Regions from separate parts of the Hoeflea sp. TYP-13 genome, predicted to be linked through region 1. Evidence: predicted binding sites of a transcription regulator. Region 1 holds the regulator's gene; the other holds the start of a gene.
The links. The regulator PhoB, encoded in region 1, activates phosphate uptake and scavenging genes when phosphate is short. The targets are predictions, from matches to a motif close to TGTCATNNANCTGTCAT.

Region 1 (11,276 bases):
CATTTCGACCACTGTTTTCAGTTGGCTTCCATCCAACCGGACATGTGTCTCGGGCGCAATTTTATAGCTGTCGGCAGATGCGGGCAGGGACAGCCAGAGTTCGTGGTCCTTCACGGTGCCGACATCGGACAGGCTGATCTGCGTCGGGCTGGTGATCCGATCGATCGGCAACCCCAGCCATTCAGCCACTTCCGCATAATTTTTCTGCCGAGTGGTGGATAAGTCTGACGGAAATATCGGCCAGGCGTTATCGCCCTCCACGGTCTTATTAAAATAGCTGCCGCCCACACTGCTCGTTTCCAACATCATGGTTGCCGGAGGATTGGCGACACGCGCCTTTTGCCACTCGGCAAAGTTTCGTGTGAGTTCGGGCGGCGGGTGGGCTCCCCCGCTGATATCCCTGACAAGCTCATCGGGGAAAAAGAGCCCCCACGCCCTCTCGTACTCATTCAACCGGTCCGGAAAGGTTTCCAGGCGGGCTCGCGTTCGCAGCAGTTCCGCCAGTTCCTGCGCACTGCCCTCTCCCGTGCGTCGCAATATGACATTGAGTGCGTCGGCGTTTAGCCAAACCGGCCCGCTCGGGACTGGGCTGACTGTGTCGACCGACGGCACCGGCTCGATACCGAGTTGCAAAAGCGGCATCGAAAAATCATCGGCGCGATAGAGCGCGGCATCCTCAACCTCGACCTTTAGCGTGAACCGGCGAAGATTGTGCCGCCCGCCGGCAGCGACCATGTCGGTTATCCGCGCCTTGATGCCCATGGCGCCATACGGTATCGGATTGTCTGCGCTGCCCGCGTACAAATCGGCGCGAAAGTCCCGCGCTTGCACCTCCGGGATGGGAATGTCGAAGCGCAGACGGTCCGTCGGAATTGGCGCAGTGATTATGATCTCGGGATTGTAGCCAAACACCGCCTCGCCGTAACCGCCTTTGTCAAACCAGATGGATTCGCAGCCCCGGGACATTGGAAAGATCTTACGCTCGAAGTCATACTGCTTAAGGCTGATCCGACAGGGTAAGAACATCGCCATAGGCAGCTTCGGCGCATTCGCTGCGATGATTGGCGGCAGTTGTTGGCGGATAGCGGCCAGCAAAGCGCGCTTTGCAAATTCGTCAAGTTTCCGCTGGTATTGCTTTTTATCCAGATAGAGCTCCTGGCCGGCCTCGTTGAGGACGGCCGGATCGATGCCGGCGCTTTGGAGGATGCGCGCCTGTGTCGGGCCATCGACCAGACGGATAGCCGTGAATGCAAAAGCGGGTTCGTCCCAGAGATCGGGAGCGCGCGTGAAGGCCAGGCGCATCAGTGCGTAGCGCAGCGCCTCCGCGTGCTCATCGGCCGCTCTGCCGTGTATCCAGGACAATCCCCCACCGGCCGACGTTTCAACCCGGCCATTACGCATGGCGATGCCGGCAAGTCCTGTCATATCTGTCTGCACCAATTCGGCCGACTGCTGCTTGCCGCCAGTGGATTCAATTTGCGCCGGTTGCTGATCCGCTTGTGCCATGGAGGTATCTGGAGCGGTCTGCTTGACGCCGGAAATCGCTCCGGCAAAGCGTTTTCTGGACAGAACCCTGTCCTTGAGGATGCAAACGGAAACTTGAGCGTTGTACGTATAGGCCCTGCATTGTGTCTCACGCGCGCATTGAGCCGCACACTGGCCTTGCGAGATGTTCTTTAGCCGTGGATCGGTCAATCCGCTTCGATAGTCGCCGCCGGGAAAATCATATCCGTTAAACTGCGTAAACCCGTTCGGTGGCCGCTCCGTGACCTGAACTGCCTGGTCTTGCCGGTTATTCGCCGGCAGCGAGCGTAAAGCAGCCAGCAGCGCCGTGTCTGGTCTGCCGGTCGCAGTGAAGCCGGCGTCGCTCTGAAATGCTGCAATGGCTCGCCGTGTTTGTGGGCCAACCGCGCCATCCACCGGCCCGGCGGCGTAACCGCGTTCATTCAGCCTTCGCTGCACCTCTCTGATTTCGGCACGGTTCAAGCGGTTCGGCGAAACCGGAGCCGCCTTCCTATTGTCGTTGCGATTAGGCTGCGCTTCGTCATTCGACATATGCCGAAGTACTTCAACGCCCATCCTCATGAAGTCGCCGGCATCAAACTGAGCCAGCGCAGAAAATGATGTATATAAAACTGAAATTAAAAGCACGTTTACGCAAACGAGCGCGCGAAACACCACCTTTACCTCCCCAATGTTCGCTTACGGGCGTTATCGTTAATATTTTACTTCAAATCTGCCACGCTGTACAGAAACTGTTCTTTACAGCCTGATATTACAGCTAGAAACAGGCGATGCTTCGATGATCCGGAATGATTGGATCAGCCAGGGTCGAGATACAGCGCTGCCAGCCTCTCGTTGGCATCATTCCGAAACCGGTGGGATCGTGCTATTCCCGGATGCGCAGTGCGATGAGCCGTCCAGGCGCTGAACGCGGGCTGTTTGGGCGGATCGCAGAATTTCGACGCACGTGCGAACGCAAGAGATCTCGTCTGGCGCTGGCGCTTGCTGAGCGTGAGGAGATATCTGACCCTGGTGCAATGCCTTTTAAGTCGTACTTCCCGGTAGGCCTCAACTGGTATGCGCGGCCATCACTTTTTTATCCAGGCCCTTCAAATTCGCATCGATGATCTTGCCCATCATCATTTTCATCAGAGTTTGTCCCATGAGCCATCCGAGGGGACCGTATTTGACACGATAATCGAAAGTCCATGTAACTAGGGAGCCTTTGCCCGAAGTTTGGATCCAAAGGTCCGAACTGGCTTCATGCAGCGGCATGGCCGCCATGTCAGAGAGTTGCACCGTATATCCTTTGCCTGGCTGCCAAGCCGTTACTTCTTCCACCAGCGACGTGCCGTTCTTAAAATGGTTGCGGCGCTTTGACCCCAGCCCAGCTTCGCCCGATGTCAGTGCATCGACCGAAACGATCTCCGGGGCGAACTCGTCAATATGCATGAAGCGATCGAGAACGGCCCAGATGGCATCGGGGTCTGCATCAATGGTGAGGCTCCGTTCAAAGTGGATCATGGAATGCTCCTTATCATCGGCGCTGGTGTAGCGCGATCCTGTTGGTTCTGAACCCTTAATAATTATGTCCTCCTCTCACCGTTATGATAGGAGTGTGAGAGGAGAGGTTAAAAATGCGTCGCACCGAACGCCTGTTTCAGATTATCCAGATATTGCGATCAAACCGGTCGCCGATCACAGGACGGGAGCTCGCCGATGAATTGGAAATCTCAATCAGCACCCTTTACCGCGACATGGCGGAACTTCATGCGCAACGTATCCCGATCACCGGAGAAGCGGGCGTGGGCTATGTTCTCGACGACGGTTACGACATGCCTCCATTGATGCTGACGGCGGATGAGTTGGAAGCTGCGGCTCTGGGCGCTGCGTGGGTGGCTTCTGAGGCCGACCCTTCATTGGCACGTGCAGCGCGGGACCTGGTGTCAAAACTGTCCGAAGCGATTCCGAAAGAACTGCGCCCGATCGTATTGGACGCGAGCTCGAAGGCCATTCAAACAAGATCAACGGTCGCCGAGCGCTTTGACGGCGCGCTCTTGCGCCACGCCATCCGCGAGCGCTATCGGCTTCAACTGACGTACGCGGATCGGGACAGGAGCGTGACCGACCGGATCGTCTGGCCCCTGCTCATAGCCTATCTGGATCGAACCCGGTATCTCATCGGATGGTGCGAGACGCGCCAGGACTACCGGCATTTCAAGACCGACCGCGTGCGAGAACTAAAGGTGCTCGGCGAAAAGTACCCGGGGCGTCGGGCGGCTTTGATCAAAGGCTGGGAGGAGGCGACAGCAAGGCGGATGCCAAGCTGACGTTAGACCACACTACAGCATTCGGCGAATTTGGCCCGGAGCTGACCTTGGTTGCGGGCCCTCAAAAGCCGCTAACAACTACGCTCACTCACCGCCGCGCTCGAAGCGTTCGCGCCGGTGAGTGAAGCAGAAACGCTCTAGTTTTCCAGCGAATAACCGGCACCGCGGACGGTGCGGATGACATCAGGCATTTTTGCAAGGTTCAGCGCCTTGCGCAGCCGGCCGACGTGAACGTCAACCGTGCGTTCATCCACGTAGATGTCGTGCCCCCATACGCCGTCGAGAAGCTGCGAGCGCGAAAACACGCGCGTCGGGGATGTCATGAAGAATTCCAGCAGGCGGAATTCGGTCGGGCCGAGCTTGATCTCGCGGCCGCGGCGATAGACGCGGTGGGTCTCGCGGTCGAGTTCGATATCGCCGCTCTTCAGCAATGTCGAAATGGATTCCGGCTTGACGCGGCGCAGGAGCGCCCGCACGCGCGCCATGAGTTCAGGGGTCGAAAACGGCTTGACGACGTAGTCGTCGGCTCCCGTTGAAAGTCCCCTCACCCGCTCGCTTTCCTCGCCGCGCGCCGTCAGCAGAATGATCGGCAACCTTTCGGTCTCGGGCCGCACCCGCAGGCGCCGGCACAGTTCGATGCCGGACAGGCCCGGCAGCATCCAGTCGAGAATCAGGAGATCCGGTACCCGTTCCTGCAGTCTGATTTCGGCCTCGTCGCCGCGTAATATCGTGTCGACCTCATAACCCTCCGCCTCAAGGTTGTAGCGCAGGAGAACGCTCAGCGCCTCCTCGTCCTCAACAACGGTTATATGCGGTGCCATGCCCATTTGAATTCTCCGGTGGCGGCCAGCTTACAGGCGGTCACTTCAGTCTTCTTCAACACCCACGGTCGCGGTCTCGTCGTCTTTGGGACGCTCGCTGCTGAGTTGCGATCCGGTTGCCATGTAGTAGACCGTTTCGGCGATATTGGTTGCATGATCGCCTATGCGCTCGATGTTCTTGGCGCAAAACAGCAGGTGGGTACAGGCGGTTATATTGCGCGGATCTTCCATCATATAGGTCAGAAGCTCGCGAAACAGCGATGTATAGATAGCATCGATCTCGTCATCGCGGTCACGGACGGAATTGGCAAGTCCTGCAGAGCGGGACGAATAGGCGTCGAGCACTTCCTTAAGCTGCGTCAGCGCCAGTTCGGCAAGATGCTCAAGGCCGCGGACCAGCTTTTTGGGCTGGCCCATGCCCTGCACCGCAATCACCCGCTTGGCAATGTTCTTGGCCATGTCTCCAACGCGCTCGAGATCGGCGGCTATGCGGATCGAGCCGATAATGTCGCGAAGGTCTGAGGCCATGGGCTGGCGCTTGGCAATGATAAGCACAGCCTTTTCGCCGATCTGCCTTTCCGCCTCATCGAGGATCAGGTCATCGGAAATGACCTTCTGCGACAGCGCGGTATCGGAATTCACCAGCGATGCAACCGATTCCTCGACCATGCGTTCGGCAAGGCCGCCCATTTCGGCAATACGGCGGACCAGGAACTGAAGCTCCTCGTCATAGGAGGTGACCGTGTGCGCTGCGAGTTGTCCGGAGTTGTTTTCGTCTATCATGATCGTATCTGTCCAATCAGGCTCAGCCGAAACGGCCGGTGATGTAATCCTGGGTTCGCTGGTCGTCCGGATTGGTGAACATCTTGTCGGTATCGCCTTCCTCGACCAGATTGCCGAGATGGAACATGGCCGTGCGCTGTGAGACACGTGCAGCCTGCTGCATCGAATGGGTGACGATGACAATGGTGAAGTTCTCGCGCAGCTCGTCGATCAGCTCTTCGACCTTGGCCGTCGCAATCGGGTCGAGCGCGGAGCACGGCTCGTCCATCAGGATCACCTCGGGGCTGATGGCGATGGCTCTTGCAATGCACAGACGCTGCTGTTGTCCGCCCGACAGCCCGGTGCCGGGCGTGTGAAGACGATCCTTGACCTCGTCGAAGAGGCCAGCCCGGCGCAGGCTGCTTTCGACGATCGCGTCATAGTCGGCCTTGCTGCTCGCCAGGCCGTGAATACGAGGGCCGTAAGCGATGTTTTCATAGATGGATTTGGGGAACGGGTTTGGCTTTTGAAACACCATCCCGACGCTGGCGCGCAGTTCGACGACGTCAACGGACGGATCGTAAATGTCTGCGCCGTCGAGTGTGATGTTTCCCTCAACCCTGCAGGTGTCGATCGTGTCATTCATCCGGTTGAGACAGCGCAAAAACGTGGATTTGCCGCATCCGGACGGGCCTATCAGTGCGGTCACCTGGTTCTCGCGTATATCCAGATCGACATCAAAAAGCGCCTGCGAGCCTCCGTAAAAAACGCTGACCCCACGGCCCTGCATCTTGATCGGCGGCTGCACCGCAACCTTGACCTCAACTGCTTGTTCCAGTGCAGCGTCAGACATCATGTTCATCCTTCAACACCCCATTCCACCGGTTTTGCATCCCAAGGCGGATACATGCAACCGCAGAAACCAACACAGGCCGGTCGATCGCGCCGCTACCAGCGGCGCTCGAACCGGTTTCTCAAAAATACCGCCAGACCGTTCATGATCACGAGGAAGCCCAGCAAAACTAAAATTGCGGCTGATGTGCGCGAAACAAAGCCACGCTCCGGGCTGTCGGCCCAGATGTAGATCTGTGTCGGCAGCGCCGTCGAGGCGGAAAACACGCCTTCCGGCGCGCTTGTTATGAACGCGTTCATGCCGATAAGGAGTAGCGGCGCCGTTTCTCCAAGCGCCTGCGCCAACCCGATGATCGTGCCGGTCAGGATCGTCGGCATCGACAGCGGCAGCATGTGATGCATGATCGCCTCATGGCGGGATGCGCCAAGTCCGAGCGCCGCTTCCCTGATTGCCGAAGGCACGGATCTTAACGCAGCGCGGGTCACGATAATCATGGTCGGAAGCGTCATCAGCGACAGCACCATGCCACCCACCAGAGGCGCGGAGCGCGGCAATCCGAACCAGCCGAGGAACACGGCAAGGCCAAGAAGGCCGAACACGACTGAAGGAACCGCCGCCAGATTGTTGATATTGATCTCGATGAGATCGGTCAGCCGGTTCTTCGGCGCGAATTCCTCAAGGTAGACGGCAGCGGCGATGCCGACCGGGAAACTGATCAGGAAGCACACAAGCAGGACCCAGAACGAGCCCGAAATTGCGCCTGCGAGACCCGCAAGCTCCGGAAATCGTGAATCGGAATTGAGGATCAGGCCGAAATTGAAGGGCTTCGAAACCAGGCCTTCGGCCTGCAGCTTGTCGAACCACTCAATCTGTTTGTTCTTCACCCGGCGGCGGTCTTCCGGAACGTCACGGGAAATCTGTCCCTTGGCGAACTGGTCGAGCGGGTCGGCAAACGGCAGTTCAAAATCGAATTTCCTGTCAACGAGTTCCGGATTGCGGATGACGTAGTCGCGCACCAGGAAAGGCGCGGACGATGTGAACATGCCGTAATAGGAACGCAGGTCCGAGCGCGGGATGCCGGGCTCCAGATCACGCAGAGACCCGCGCACGATCTTGCGCCAGCTCGCATCCATGATGTCGTCGGGCGCAATATCGGCGGTTGTCAGGTCGATCGTCACCCGCACCTTTGTCTGAACGAAGGCTGAGGCGCCGCTGTAAAGCAGCGAGGAGACCAGCACGGCCAGAAACCCGATAGCAAAAATGATTGCCGCCAGCCCGTAACGCTTCAGGCGGCGGTCGGCGGCGTATCGCTTGCGGCGGCGGGCAGCCATTTCGGGAGAATTCCATACGGGACGAACAATGGTTCCGCCATCCGACATCAGTACGCCTCCCGGTACTTGCGCACGACACGCAAGGCAATCAGGTTCAAAAACAGGGTGATGATGAAGAGCATCAGACCGAGGGCGAATGCCGCAAGGGTCTTCGGATTATCGAACTCGGTATCACCAATCAGCAATGTCACGATCTGAACCGTCACGGTCGTTACCGATTCAAGCGGGTTGGCGGTCATTTTTGCGATGAGTCCGGCCGCCATCACCACGATCATCGTTTCGCCGATGGCGCGGCTGAGCGCCAGCAGCACGCCGCCGACGATCCCCGGCAGTGCGGCAGGAAGCAACACGCGCCGGATGGTCTCGCCCTTTGTTGCGCCGATCGCCAGCGAACCGTCGCGAATGGCCTGGGGAACGGCGGCAAATGCATCGTCGGAAAGCGAAGAAATAAACGGGATCAGCATGATCCCCATGACACCACCGGCGGCCATTGCGCTGTTGGGCGCAACGTCGAGGCCGATGGCCATTCCCAACTGCCGCAATGCGGGCGCCACCGTCAGAACGGCGAAAAAGCCGTAGACGACCGTCGGAATGCCGGCGAGGATCTCCAGCATCGGCTTGACGATCGAACGAAACCTTGGCGAGGCGTATTCAGCCAGGTAAATCGCGGAAAGAATGCCCACAGGGACCGCGACCGCCATTGCAAGAGCGGCGACGAGGATCGTGCCGACAAAGACCGGTATCGCACCAAAGGCGCCGGCGCCGGCAACCTGGTCCTCGCGAAGCGGGATCTGCGGCTCCCAGCGAAGGCCAAACAGAAAATCGCTGATCGGTATGCGCTGGAAGAACTGAACTGCCTCGTAAACAAGGGAAGCGACAATGCCCAGCGTCGTCAGGATGGCGATCGTCGAGGCGAACATCATGAAGATGGTCACCGACAACTCGAAACTGTGGCGGGCGTAGAATCTTCTGGATACGGACGTGATGGCAATCGCCGCGCCGGCAAGTGCGATGACGACCACGCAGGCTGCGAGCAGAGTGTTTGCCGTTGCCTTCAGTGACTTCAATTGGTCGACCGCGGCGACAACTTCCGGTGTCGGCTCGCGGAAAATATTGCCGACGGCAACCTGTCTAATTTCGCTGATGAGCAGGTTGCGCTCCGGTCCGGTCAGCGCATCGGCACCGGGATAGGCGCTAAGCACGAGGAGATCGACGACGGAGCTTTCAAACAACAACCACAACAGCACGAAGACGAATGCGGGAATGGCGGTATAAACCAGGGCGTTGAGGCCATGATAGATGGGGCGGGAATGTAGGCTTCCGGCATCGTCGCCGGAAATTCTGACGGCTTTTCGCGACGCGATAAAATAGGCGATCAGCGCTGCCAAAAACAGAAACAGAAATAAATACGAAACCATTTCGTCCCCTACCCCGATATCAAATTGCCCCGGCCCTGCGGTCGGGGCAATTGCAGATTTGCCTACATGGACAGTTTCGATGCGTTGAGGACGTCCGACTGGGTTTTCGCACGCGCCTCGTCATCCAGCGGGGTCAACCCGCGCTCCGCAAGGTAACCGTCCGGGCCGAGAGCGTCTTCGGACATATATTCCTCGATGAATTCCTTCATGCCCGGAATGACTTCGCGGTGGGCGTTCTTGACGTAGAAGAAGAGCGGGCGCGAGACCGGGTATGATCCATCGGCGATGGTGTCGAAATCCGGTGCGACGCCGTTGATCTTCACGCCCTTGAGCTTGTCTGCATTCTCGTAGAGAAACGAATAACCGAAGATGCCGATTGCGTTCGTATCGGCTTCAAGGCGCTGGACGATGAGGTTGTCGTTTTCACCGGCTTCAATAAACGGGCCGTCCTGGCGCATGCGCCCGCATTTTTCCTTCCAAAGACCCTTGTCGGCCTTTTTCAGGTCCTTCATGCCAGGAAGCGCATTACAGCCGTCATGCATCGCCAGTTCGACAAAAGCGTCGCGCGTACCGGAGGTCGGCGGAGGACCGAAAGCGACGATGGCAGCATCGGGAAGGGAGGGATCGATATCCGACCACTTCTGGTGCGGGTTGGCGACAAAACCGCCCTTGCCGTCCGGAAGCTCGGCGGCGAGCGCCTTGAAAATCTGCTCTTCGGTCAGGTCCCAGTCGGCATCGTTGCTGCGGGAAATGGCGATGGATAGACCATCATAGCCGATGAGCGCCTCGGTGATGTCGGTGACGCCATTGTCGGCGCAGAGTTTTTTTTCCGAATCCTTGATGGCGCGTGAGGCGCCGGTAATGTCTGCATGGTTCGGCCCGATACCGCCGCAAAACACCTTGAAACCGCCGCCGGTTCCGGTCGATTCGACCACCGGCGCAGCGCCGCCGGTCCGGTTGGCAAATTCTTCCGACACGGCCTGCGTATACGGAAAGACCGTCGAGGAGCCGACAATCTTGATCTGATCGCGTGCGGTGGCAGCGCCGGTGACAGTTGCCGATGCCACCAATGCAGCGGCGGTGATTTTAAGCGTTTTCATAAATCTCTCCCGTCAATAGGGTCTGTTTGATGCGCCCGTAATGACGCAGCCGGTAGATCACCTGGCGCCCGACTTCTACCAGTCGGCACAACGCAGTTTTATGACGGTTGAATTACAAGATTGTGACAGGTTAACTGTTTGTTTTTATAGAGCAAATATTATCCGCGTGTAAATTACCGGTCCGGGCGGGAAAATCTGACACAAAACTCCGACCCTTCGCCCACCGTGGAATGGACAATCAGCCTGGCGCGGTGGCGCGTGAGGATATGCTTGACGATGGCAAGACCGAGACCGGTTCCCTTCTTCGAGCGGCTGGCTTCAACGCTGACGCGGTAAAAGCGCTCAGTCAAACGCGGCACGTGTTCTCGCGGTATGCCGGGGCCGTAATCCTTCACGGTGACCTCGGCCGGATCGCCGGTTTCGGTTTCCGCATTCACGGTCACATCCACCCGTTTGCCGCTTTGCCCGTATTTGCAGGCGTTCTCGATCAGATTCTCGAAGACCTGGATGAGTTCGTCACGCTCGCCCTGAACAATCACAGGAACCTTCGGCATATGGAGACGGACCGTCACACCGAGATCTTCGGCAAGCGGCTTGAGCGTATCGCCGATATGCTGGATCAACGGCACCAGATCGACATCATCGGTCGGCACCATGTGGGCTTTCAATTCCAGCCGCGACAGCGACAAGAGATCGTCGACCAGCCTCGTCATGCGGCCGGCCTGCTCGAACATGATGCCGAGGAAACGCTCGCGTGCCTCCGGATCGTCCCTTGCCGGCCCGCGAATTGTCTCGATGAATCCGGAAAGCGAAGCCAGCGGCGTGCGCAATTCGTGGCTGGCATTGGCAATGAAGTCGGAGCGCATGCGATCCATGCGCCGCGATTCGCTCTGATCGCGAAATGTGAGCATGTAGAGTTCGCTGCCGCCCTTCATTTCGGCCAATCCTGTCATCGGAGCGATGCGAACCCTGTACCACCGCTCGGACGGAACTTTTTCGATGTGTTCAATCGAATAGGTGCGCCCGTTGGCCATCGCCTCCTTGACCATGTCCAAAATGGCCGGGGAGCGCAGGCGCGATGAAAGATGCGCACCGGAAGCCATCGGGCCAAACTGTTCGACAGCCGCCTGGTTCTGGTATTTCAGCACACTTCCGGGA
Region 2 (11,276 bases), 590 kb from region 1:
ACAATCTGCGCATTGAGAGGATCGAGGGAGGCGATGGGTTCGTCGGCCAGCAGCATTTTAGGCCGTTGCATCAGGGCTCTGGCGATTGCCACGCGCTGCTGTTGCCCACCGGAGAGCGTGCCGGCACGCTGCAGCGCCGTCTGCGCGATGCCCAGCCGCTCAAGTGCCATTATTCCCATGGCGCGTTCCTCGCGTGAAAAGGAAGCGGCCAGATTCAGCAGTGTGGACCGGTGATTAAGCCGGCCCAGCAGCACATTCGTCAGTACATTGAGCCGAGGCACGAGATTGAACTGCTGGAAAATCATCGCACAGTCGCGCTGCCAGTGGCGGAGCTCCGCCCCCTTGAGGGATGAAACCCGGGTCTCGTTGAAGCGGATAATTCCGTCGCTTGGATCGATCAGCCTGTTGAGCATTCTCAAAAGGGTCGATTTGCCTGCACCAGAACGGCCGATGACACCCACCATCTGCCCTTGCGGGATTGCGACCGACACATTGTCAACGGCGGCAAACTCGCCAAACCGGCGGGTTACGTTTTCAAGCTTCAACATCGGCGACCCCGGATCCTGTGAACATTAATTCCTAGGGGTATCGGTTAGAGCCCGCGCATGACCGCGCAATGTCAGTTTGATGTCACAAATATTACAATCCACAGTGCCGGCAGGTTATCCACTGAAACCAGACCAATACATTGTAAAAGCACGGCAATCCCGCTGACGAGGCCAGCGGGACCGGTGGAATTTTCAAACCGCCTGAATTTTCCGTCAGGCGTATTTTTCCAAAAAAAGCTCAGCGGTCAGGGAACGGAAATCCGCCAGCGCTTCATGCAGGCGGTCATGCTCCCAGTCCCACCAGGCCAGCGCATCCATTTTAGCCGCGGTATCTTCCGGAAAACGCCGCGGGATCATCGTCGCCGGTACACCGCCGACTATGGTGAAAGGCGCGACATCCCTTGAAACCACGGCTCCCGCACCGACCACGGCGCCATTACCGATCGTGACGCCAGGGAGCAATATCGCACCGTGACCGATCCACACATCGTGGCCGATGGTGACCGTGCCCTCGCGGCGCCACTCAAAGAATTCCTCTTCGTGGCTTTCGCCATCGAAATAGTCCCCTGCCCGATAGGTGAAATGATGCTGCGTCGCCCGCCAGGTCGGATGGTTCGTCGCATTGATGCGCACATGGCTTGCGATATTGACGAACTTGCCGATTTGGGCGGCCCAGGCTTCGCTGTCGCGAATGATGTAGGAGTAATCGCCCATTGCGCATTCGACCATGCGGCAGCGTTCGTCGACCTCGGTATACCTGCCGAGGGTACAATCCCGCACAATGGCGGTTTCGTGGATCATCGGCCGTTCGGAGAGGTTCTTCATCAGGCGGCTTCCTTACCGGCTCGAAATTCGGAGACATCGATGATCCGGTCGGCGACTTCCTCACGCACGTCCTGGTCATGGAAGATGCCAAGCAGTGCGGTACCGGCCTTTTTTTTGGCGCGGATCAGGTCGACCACGACTGCCCGGTTCGCCGCATCGAGCGATGCGGTCGGCTCGTCAAGCAGAAGCAGCGGATGATCGGTAATGAAGCCGCGCGCAATATTGACACGCTGCTGCTCTCCACCTGAAAAGGTTGCCGGTGGTAATGACCACAAACGCTCCGGCAGGTTGAGTTTTTCGAGCAGTGCCCTGGCACGCTCGCGTGCTTCATCCTGGGATATGCCTCTTGCTAACAAGGGTTCGGCGACAACATCCATGGCGGAAACGCGCGGAACGGTGCGCAGGAACTGGCTGACATAACCGATGACGTCGCGGCGGATATTCAGAACCGTGCGCGGGTCGGCGCTTGCTATGTCGACTGTTACATTGCCGTGCGTGATGAGGATCTGGCCACTGTCCACGGAGTAGTTTCCGTAAAGCATCTTGAGAATGGAGCTCTTTCCAACCCCGGATGGTCCGCCGAGAACTGCGCACTCACCGGCGGTAACCGAGAAATTTACGTCCTTCACGACCGGCAGCTTGATGCCGTCGCGCAGATGCATGGTGAAGCTCTTGGCAACTTCGGAAACAACGAGAGGTGTTGGCATTTCGGAGCTCCTACACTTGCAGAATCGAGGACACGAGCAACTGCGTATAGGGCTCGCGCGGATCATCGAGCACACGGTCGGTCAATCCGTGTTCGATCACATTGCCGTCCTTCATCACCATCATGCGGTGGGACAGAAGCCGGGCAACGGCAAGGTCATGGGTGACGACAATAGCGGCAAGGCCGAGATCGTTGACAAGGCCGCGCATAAGATCGAGCAGCCGTGCCTGTACGGAAACGTCGAGCCCGCCAGTCGGCTCGTCCATGAACACCAGCCGCGGGCCGGTTACGAGGTTGCGGGCGATCTGCAGACGCTGGCGCATGCCGCCGGAAAAGTCGCGCGGCTGATCGTCGATGCGGTCGGCCTCGATTTCCACCCGGTCGAGCCACTGCGTGGCCGAACTGCGTATATTTCCATAATGGCGATCGCCGATCGCCATCAGCCGCTCGCCGACATTGGCGCCGGCCGAAACCGTCATACGCAGACCATCAGCCGGATTCTGGTGCACAAAACCCCAGTCGGTGCGCATCAGAAAGCGCCGCTCGGCCTCGCCCATGCGGTAAAGGTCGCGGAATTTGCCGTCGCGCATGCAGTATTCGACCGTGCCGGAAGTCGGCATAAGGCGTGTTGATATGGCGTTGAGCAAGGTTGTCTTACCGGATCCGGATTCGCCGACGACGGCCAGGACCTCGCCCGGCCACAATTCAAATGAGACGTCCCGGCAGCCGACGCGGCTTCCGTAAAACTTGGTTACTGCGCTAACGCGCAAGAGTGGATGGTCGCTCATTGTGCAGTCTCCGCACTGTCGCCCGCGAGAGGGCCGACATGGCCTTCGTCACGGCGTTTTTCGCAATAGTCGGTGTCGGAGCAGACGAACATGCGCCCACCATGATCATCGAGAATAACCTCATCGAGATAGACGCCCTGGGCCGCGCAAAGGGCGCAAGGTTCGTCGAATTTCTGCACTTCGAAAGGGTGATCCTCAAAATCGAGGCTCACGACGTCAGTATAGGGCGGGATGGCGTAGATGCGTTTTTCCCGGCCGGCGCCGAACAATTGCAACGCTCGCGATTTGTGCATCTTGGGATTATCGAATTTCGGCGTCGGTGACGGATCCATCACATAACGCCCCTCGACCTTGACCGGATAAGCATAGGTCGTTGCGATGTGCCCGTTCCTGGCGATGTCCTCGTAGAGCTTGACGTGCATGAGGCCATATTCTTCAAGCGCATGCATCTTGCGCGTTTCGGTTTCGCGCGGTTCAAGAAAACGCAGCGGCTCCGGAATGGGCACCTGATATACAAGGATCTGGCCGTCTGTCAGCGTTTCTTCCGGAATGCGGTGCCGTGTCTGGATGATGGTCGCATCGGCGGTCCTGGTGGTGACCTCGACATTCGCCACTTTCTGGAAAAAGGCGCGGATCGATACGGCGTTGGTGGTGTCGTCCGCGCCCTGGTCTATGACCTTCAGCGTGTCGTCAGGCCCAAGTACCGAAGCCGTGACCTGCACGCCGCCCGTTCCCCAACCATAAGGCATCGGCATTTCACGGCTGGCGAAAGGCACCTGATAGCCCGGAATGGCGATTGCCTTCAAAATGGCACGGCGGATCATGCGCTTGGTCTGCTCATCTAGATAGGCGAAATTATAGGTCGCCAGTTGCGTATGGGTGTTCATTCCGCGGCCTCCAGATCATCGCCTTGTGGTGCTTTGCCATCGCGGCCTTCGTCGTATTCGGCGCGCATGCGGCGGACGAGGTCGAGTTCGGCCTGAAAATCAACGTAATGCGGCAACTTCAGATGCTCGACGAAGCCGGTGGCCTGGACATTGTCAGAGTGGGATATGACAAATTCCTCATCCTGCGCCGGCGCCGTCAGGTCTTCGCCGAGTTCGGTGGCGCGAAGGGTTCTGTCGACAAGCGACATGGCCATCGCCTTGCGCTCGCTCTGGCCGAACACGAGACCGTAACCGCGGGTAAATTGCGGCGGCGATTTCGATGAGCCCTGGAACTGCGTGATCATCTGGCATTCGGTCACCTGAATGCGCCCGAGGCTGACAGCAAAGCCGAGCTCGGGAACGTCGATCTCGACTTCCACCTCGCCGATGCGGATTTCACCGGCAAAGGGGTGGCTGCGGGCATAGCCGCGCTGGGTCGAATAACCGAGCGCCAACAGGAATCCTTCGTCGCCGCGCGACAGCGCCTGCAGCCGGACGTCGCGGGTCATCGGAAACTCCATCGGTGTGCGGGTCAAATCGCCGGTCTGATGATCGTCCGGAAGGTTGCCATCGCCCTCGATCAGGCCTTCATGGGCAAGGATCTCGGATACACGCGGCGTGCGCCCGGTCTCGGCATAGCGCCGTTTCGGCGCGTCAACCGCCTCGTCACCCATCAGTTCCGGATCGAGAAGGCGGTGGGTGTAGTCGAATGTCGGACCCAGAAGCTGGCCGCCCGGCAGATCCTTGTAGGTCGCCGAAATGCGCCGCTCGATCAGCATGTTGCCGGTATCGATGGGGTTGGAATATCCGAAGCGCGGCAGTGTCGTGCGGTAGGCGCGAAGCAGGAAGATCGCCTCGATCATGTCGCCGCGCGCCTGCTTGAAGGCAAGCGCGGCCAGTTCGCGGTCATAGAGTGAGCCTTCGCTCATGATCCGGTCGACGGCAAGACCAAGCTGTTCGACAATCTGTTCGATATGCATGGCTGGAACCGAACGGTCGCCGCGCCTGCGATCCGCCAGGAGCTGGTGTGCGTTGCTGATGGCGGCTTCACCGCCCTTTACGGCTACATACATGGCTTCAACCTCCACTCAGCGAGATTTTGGCGGTGCGCGGCAAACCGATGATGCCTTCGGGAGCAGCAAGCAGCACATCAGCGCCGCGCGGAAAGCGCGCGCCATTGGATGCCCACTGATCGAAGAAGTGTTCCGGCAGACCCTTTGGAGCAACGGCGGCAACATCCTCTATGCCCGGCCCGGACAGATGCAGCTTGCGGCCACCCATGAGACCGTCAATCTGCAGGATAAGCGTTGTCGAACGGTCCGGATATTCCTGCGTGCCCTGTGAGAAACTCTCGAGCGAAGGCAGAGATTCCAAATCCGCCACCACGGCAAAATCGGCATCATACGACTGAAGGGTGAGCTGCGCAGAGGTATTGAAAGTCAACCAACCGGCAACCTCCCCATTGCGCGAAAGTGCCGGGTCGAGCCAGATCCTGGTGTCGTGGTCGAATAGCGTCGCAGCGATGCTGCCGACCGTCGGCAGCAATGGCGCCGGCGGGCTGGTCAAATCGTCAAACCGGACGACGCTGCCTGGACGCGCAAGGGCGTCCATGACGCGCCGGAATACCGACTGTGCGTTGAAAACCGGGTCTGAAAATCCGCCCCGGAACATGGACGCGTTGTTTGATTGAACTTCCATATTCAATCCTCTCCGCGAACCATGGTGAAGAAGTCGACACGGGTGGCTGCCGTTTCCTCGCGGTGCTCATTGTCTTCAGCCTCAAGCCGATCTCTGATGGGCGCGACCAATTTTTTTTCAACGTCAGCCCTGAAAGCGTCGTCCTGCCAGAGCGCGTCGAATATCGCCGCGTGGCGGACCTTTTCCTTGTCGGCGCCAAGCGCATAGGCGTGGCCGACCTTTCCGTTCGATAATTTCACCGTCGCCCGCGTCACCGTCGCCTCGCCGAAATTGAACGGCGCACCGCCACCGCCAATACGGCCACGGACCATGACCAGTCCGGTTTCAGGGCCCCGCACGGGACGAACCTCGGGTCTGTCGGGCCAGGCCTGCCAGGCTTCAGCCAGTTCCTTCCCCGATGCACGGGCCAGCACGGCCATCGCCTGTTGTCGCCCCGCATGGGCGTCATCCGATGGTTTTCCCTGGGGCCCGCCTGGAGCAACGGTATCGCTCATGAAATCATCCTTATTTGTCTATTTATCTAGACAACTAGACATCCTGTTGTTATGCTTATAGCGCAAAAATGACAGCTGTGTGAAACGGAACGGAAAATAATATGGAATTTGTGGAGCGCCGTAGCGGAATTTCGCTGTGGCGGCAGATTGCCGACCAGATCCGCATTGCCATCAGCAACGGCGAATATGACGACAGGAACATGTTGCCCGGCGAAATTGCTCTGGCAAAGCGCTTCAATGTCAACCGCCACACGGTTCGAAGCGCGATCGCCTCGCTTGCCAGGGAAGGCGTGGTGCGGGTTGAACAGGGACGCGGCACGTTCATCACCCGGCGCAAGCGCCTGCAATATCCGATCGGCCGGCGCACCCGTTTTTCGGAAGGGCTGGCCGGGCAGATCCGATCGCGTGACAGGGTTCTGAAAGACCACGGATTGCAGCCGGCGCCGTCCCATGTTTCACGCGCCCTGGCGTTGGAGCCGGGCGCGACGGTGGTGCGGCTGGAAACGGTCAATACGGCCGATAAACTGCCGGTCTCGCGAGCGATCAGCTGGTTTGATGGAAACAGATTTCCGGACTTCGCGGATCGTTACGAAAAGTACCATTCCATAACCGCAATACTGAAGTCCTATGGCATTAAGGACTATCTGCGCGTCTCCACCCGAATTTCAGCCCATCATGCCGATCCCACGACACTAAAAGACCTGCAGCTTTCGCCAGGCGCAATCATGCTCAGGACAGAGGCGATCAATGCTGAAATCGGCGGACGCCCCGTCGAATACTCAAACACCTTTTTCGCCGCCGACCGGATCGAGCTCGATATCGATCACAGCGCGCCGGTGCCGGCGAACTGACCGAAACTTGCTAACGCAGATGCGTTTCGATGCGGAAACTGTCCGGCAGTGAGTTGCAGCGGCCGTCAGTTGCAAGTTCCAGTGCACAGGCCGCCATCTTGTGGGCAATGCCGAATGTGATCTTGAAGCCTCCGGTTGCCACTGTCAGACGCTGATGGCCAGGAACCGCGCCTATCATCGGATCACGCTTGATTGCCTTGGGTCTCAGACCGGCCCAGCGCTCAAGTACCGTTGCATTTTCAAGCTCCGGGCAAAGCTCCCGCGCACGCGCGATCAGGTTCTCCAGCTTTTCGTCGGTTTCCGAGCCACTCGCAAATTCAGCCTCGCTGGTGCTGCCGATTGCAACGGCTCCACCCTCGTGAGGCACAATATAAACACCATCCTGGAAAACCAGCGGCAGATCATCGTCAATATCGGCCCGAAGCAAGGCCGCCTGCCCCTTGATGGCGGCACCGAATTGCGTTGCCGGCCGCGCCAGCAAATCACCGAGCAGTGTGAATGTCTCATGTCCGGCGGCTAGGATCGTGTGATCGGCAGTGATGGTTCTGCCCAAATCAGTGACGGCTTTTCCAGAATCTTCCTCGAACCGGCTCAATCCATCGCTTTCGATGATCGTCACCTGCTGGCCAAGGCTTGCCTTGAGCGCGCCGATATAGCGCCTGGGACTGACCCTTGCCGCCAGCGTTTCAAGCACCAGCCCGTGCGGCATCGCCGCGGAAGACGGCCAGTCCTTTTTGTAGGGCGCATCGAGCAGGGTCCATTCAAAACCGGTCTTAGCACTGTTCCACACTTTTTCGGCATCCACCTTGCGCTCGACCCCAAGTTGGGCATGATGCGGCCTGATCAGCGGCATCAGCCGGCCGCATCGTCGGTATCCGCAACCCAGGCCCGTTTCGGCTTCAAGGCTTGCCACTTCGTCGCCAAGCCTGCTAAGCGCCTCGAACTGAAACTGCTTCTTGGGGTTCCAGCGTTCGGGCATGTGCGGCATCAAAGCGCCCAGCAGACCGCCGCTGGCACCTGTGCCGACTGAGCGTTTTTCAAGCACGATAACGCTTTGGCCGGCTTTTGCGGCGAGGCGCGCAATCCAGAGCCCGACCGCGCCCGCGCCGACAACAAGAAGATCGCAGGACAGATCGTCGTCCTTCGGTGAATGCGGCGCGTTGATTTGAGGCGTCATGAGGAGTGACCATGAACCGGAACAAAGATGATGGCCGCGAAAACCCGGCCAATGGCGGGATCGAATGGCATGCGGGTGATATGCCCTATTCGACTGCATTTGGCGATCACTTTTATTCCCTCGCCGATGGTCGCGCCGAATGCGACTACGTTTTTCTGAAAGGCAATGGCCTGCCGGAACGCTGGCAGGAACAGAAGCGCTTCACCATTGCGGAACTTGGATTTGGAACCGGGCTCAATTTCTGCGAGACCTGGCGGCAATGGAGCACGCGGTGGCCGGCGGATGGCCAGTTGCGATTTGTCAGCTTCGAGAAATATCCGTTGAGCGGCTGCGAAATTGGCCGTGCGCTTGACGCGTGGCCGGAACTTGCCGGTTTCAGCCGCAGCCTAGTTGCCCATTGGCCGGAAGAAGCGCCGGCCTCGGTGCGGATCGATTTCAGCGATGACATTGCCCTTGAATTGCATGTCGGCGATGCCCTGCCCTGTCTTGCCCCTTGGGCCGACACCGCCGATGCCTGGTTCCTGGACGGTTTTGCCCCGGCCCGCAATCCGGATATGTGGTCGGAGACGCTCATGCGCGAGGTTTTCAATCATACGGCGCCAGGCGGGAGCTTTGCCACCTATACAGCGGCGGGCTGGGTGCGACGGAACCTGGAATCTGCCGGATTTATAGTCGAAAAGAAGAAAGGTCACGCCGGCAAGCGGGACATGTCCGTCGGCAGACGGGCGTCATGAAGCCGGAGCTATGCCGGATGATTGTCACACCGTTGTGGTGTCAATCGAACTAAAGTGACGATCCGGCCGAGGCGTCCGCGCCGGGCAGCCAATTTGATAGTTTTTCACGCAGCTTTTCGAGACTGATGGGTTTCGACATGCAGTCATCCATGCCGGCCTGAAGGCATTTTTCCTGATCGCTTGCCAGCGCGTAGGCCGTAACACCGATTATCGGCGTACGTTCCTGCGTTGCGTCTTCGGCGCGTCGGATCAGTTTGGTGGCCTGATAGCCGCTCATCACGGGCATCGCCACATCCATCAGGATTATTGCCGGTTTCATCCGTTTCCAGGCCTTGACCAATTGCTCGCCGTCGGCGGCTATATGATAAGAATATCCCAATTGCTGCAGAGTATGTGCAAAGACGATCTGGTTGACGTCATTGTCTTCGGCGATCAGCACTTCGACCCTTGTTGCAGCAGCGCGGTTTTCAGGGATGCGAGAAGGCATTACCGCCCTGTCCGGAACATTTGTGGTGCCCACTTCCGTGCGCCCGCCGCCGGCGGGGCCGGTCGCATCTGAATTGTCCAGCGGCGGCGTTTCCTGAACCTCATTCCCGGCAAGGCCACGGGATTGCTGCAGCGTTTTCACCACGATATCGCGCAGTCCGGCAGGATCGGACAATGTGTGCAACTGTGCGGCGATGCCGGTTTCGCGGCACTGATCGTCATCCAGCGCCAATTCCCCGGGACCTGCCAGAATTATCGGCGGGCCCTCCAGCGGAGAACCGAGTTCCAGATCGGATACGACAGCCGCGCAGGCGTTGATGTCGCCGCCATTGCAAATAATGATCAGGTCTGTGCCGACCTCGATCTGCCGCGCGGCTTTTAGAACCCTCTGCGCCTCGTCGGGACTCTTTGCAATGCAAAAATCCATCGACAGGTCGGAAAGCGGCGCGATGACCTTTCCTCCGGACAAACCATCCGTACAGATGACGAGCGCGCGCGCGCCTTCCGTCTCACGCATGCGTACCAGCCGGTTATCTGCGGCCTGACCGATGGGCAGGGTCAGATTGAACCAGAATTCGGATCCGTCGTTCTGATGGCTATTGACCCCGATGCGCCCTCCCATGAGAGCGATCAGCCGGGCGCACAGCGTCAGGCCAAGCCCGGTTCCTTCGTGGCGCTCCGTGGAAAGATCCTCTGCCCGTGAGAACATGTCGAACATCGTCCGCTGCTTTTCCGGCGTAAGCCCGGTACCGCAATCCTTTACGGTCACCGTGATTTCAGCATGGTCAGGATCCGTAATCGCGCTGTGAACTCCGATCCTGATTTGTCCGATATCGCTGTAGTTGATTGCATTGCCAAGAAGGTTGCCCATTATCTGCCGGATGCGAAACCCGTCGCCGACCAGCTTGTCCGGCAGATCCGGGTTGATGTCCACGTGGAGCGAAAGATCCTTTTCCGCGAACCGTGCCGCATAGAGCGAGGCAACGTCTTCGACGGCGTCTACGAGACTGAATGGCTGATGCTCGAGCACCAGGGCGCCCACCTCACTGCGTGAGTAGTCGATGATGTCGTTGAAAATTCCGAGCAGAACCTCGCCGGATTTCGATATGACCTCAGCGAACATCTGCTGCTTGGCATCGAGGCCCGAGTTCATCAGCAGTTCGGCCATGCCAATGATGCCGTTCATGGGTGTGCGGATATCGTGGCTCATATTGGCAAAGAAATCCGGACGGACGGCGCCGCTGTTGCCGGCCTGTCGATCCTTTTCGACAATGTCGGTAACATCCGTCGCTATCACAATGCGGTCGCCATTGGCAGCGGTATGACCCCGCCACAGTGACCACTTGCCGCGTGCGCACCGAAGTGCAACATCCTCATCGATCTCCGCAATCCGCTGGGCAATATGCGATTCGATCCAAGCTTGCCGGTTCTCTGCCGCATCCTGGATCTGTCCGCTATCGGCTACCTGCTCTACAATTTCGGTTATACTGCGGCCCTCGGACCAGTCGGTCACAAGAGGATATCGTTGCCGGAACGCCCGGTTGGTCGCACGGATCCGGTAACTGCTGTCCCAGATGACGCATGCGTTGCCATGTACTTCAAGAGCTTCATGCCAGGCAGACGTGTCGGCAACGGCATGTTGCGATGGCTGGGACGCGGCAGCATCCGACGGGATCACCCGCAATTTGGCAGGGCGTGCCTCTTGTTTGGCACAGCCTTGCGGTTTGCCGCTATCTTTGTTTGAGGTTGGTCCACGCCAACCTTCAAAGCGAATACTGTCCTTCGGCTCGAAAAGGCCGGCTATGTAGTGGAACCCGCCATCATCGGTCAATTGCCTGATCTGCAGGCGGAACTGCTGATTTTCGCCAGCGCCGTTGAAGACGGCCGTCTGATCCTTGCCGAAAACAAGCGCCCGGCGCTCCTTTTCATCCCGGTCATTAACCTGCATCTGCGCTGCCGCATTGGCGGTCTCATGCCCGAGGAGATCTTCCTCACGGCAATTTGCAAGTGCGCAATAGGCCGCATTTGCAGCCAAATAACGCA

Region 2: a site for PhoB is predicted at 6,054-6,070, ahead of phnF (phosphonate metabolism transcriptional regulator PhnF). Genes of this name have one in related genera too.

Annotation. Positions count from the first base shown of each region.
Region 1 is NZ_JBFRBB010000001.1:4,169-15,444, reverse strand. It holds gene ABVT35_RS00070 (peptidoglycan-binding protein) at 1-2,085, opposite strand, end outside; gene ABVT35_RS00065 (SRPBCC family protein) at 2,572-3,027, opposite strand; gene ABVT35_RS00060 (helix-turn-helix transcriptional regulator) at 3,141-3,833, shown strand; gene phoB (phosphate regulon transcriptional regulator PhoB) at 3,971-4,654, opposite strand; gene phoU (phosphate signaling complex protein PhoU) at 4,700-5,437, opposite strand; gene pstB (phosphate ABC transporter ATP-binding protein PstB) at 5,460-6,278, opposite strand; gene pstA (phosphate ABC transporter permease PstA) at 6,365-7,648, opposite strand; gene pstC (phosphate ABC transporter permease subunit PstC) at 7,648-9,018, opposite strand; gene ABVT35_RS00030 (PstS family phosphate ABC transporter substrate-binding protein) at 9,081-10,118, opposite strand; gene ABVT35_RS00025 (ATP-binding protein) at 10,292-11,276, opposite strand, start outside.
Region 2 is NZ_JBFRBB010000001.1:597,589-608,864, reverse strand. It holds gene phnC (phosphonate ABC transporter ATP-binding protein) at 1-548, opposite strand, end outside; gene ABVT35_RS02745 (DapH/DapD/GlmU-related protein) at 762-1,373, opposite strand; gene phnL (phosphonate C-P lyase system protein PhnL) at 1,373-2,080, opposite strand; gene phnK (phosphonate C-P lyase system protein PhnK) at 2,091-2,867, opposite strand; gene ABVT35_RS02730 (alpha-D-ribose 1-methylphosphonate 5-phosphate C-P-lyase PhnJ) at 2,864-3,754, opposite strand; gene ABVT35_RS02725 (carbon-phosphorus lyase complex subunit PhnI) at 3,751-4,866, opposite strand; gene phnH (phosphonate C-P lyase system protein PhnH) at 4,871-5,491, opposite strand; gene phnG (phosphonate C-P lyase system protein PhnG) at 5,494-5,985, opposite strand; gene phnF (phosphonate metabolism transcriptional regulator PhnF) at 6,087-6,836, shown strand; gene ABVT35_RS02705 (NAD(P)/FAD-dependent oxidoreductase) at 6,847-8,013, opposite strand; gene mnmD (tRNA (5-methylaminomethyl-2-thiouridine)(34)-methyltransferase MnmD) at 8,025-8,747, shown strand; gene ABVT35_RS02695 (response regulator) at 8,797-11,276, opposite strand, start outside.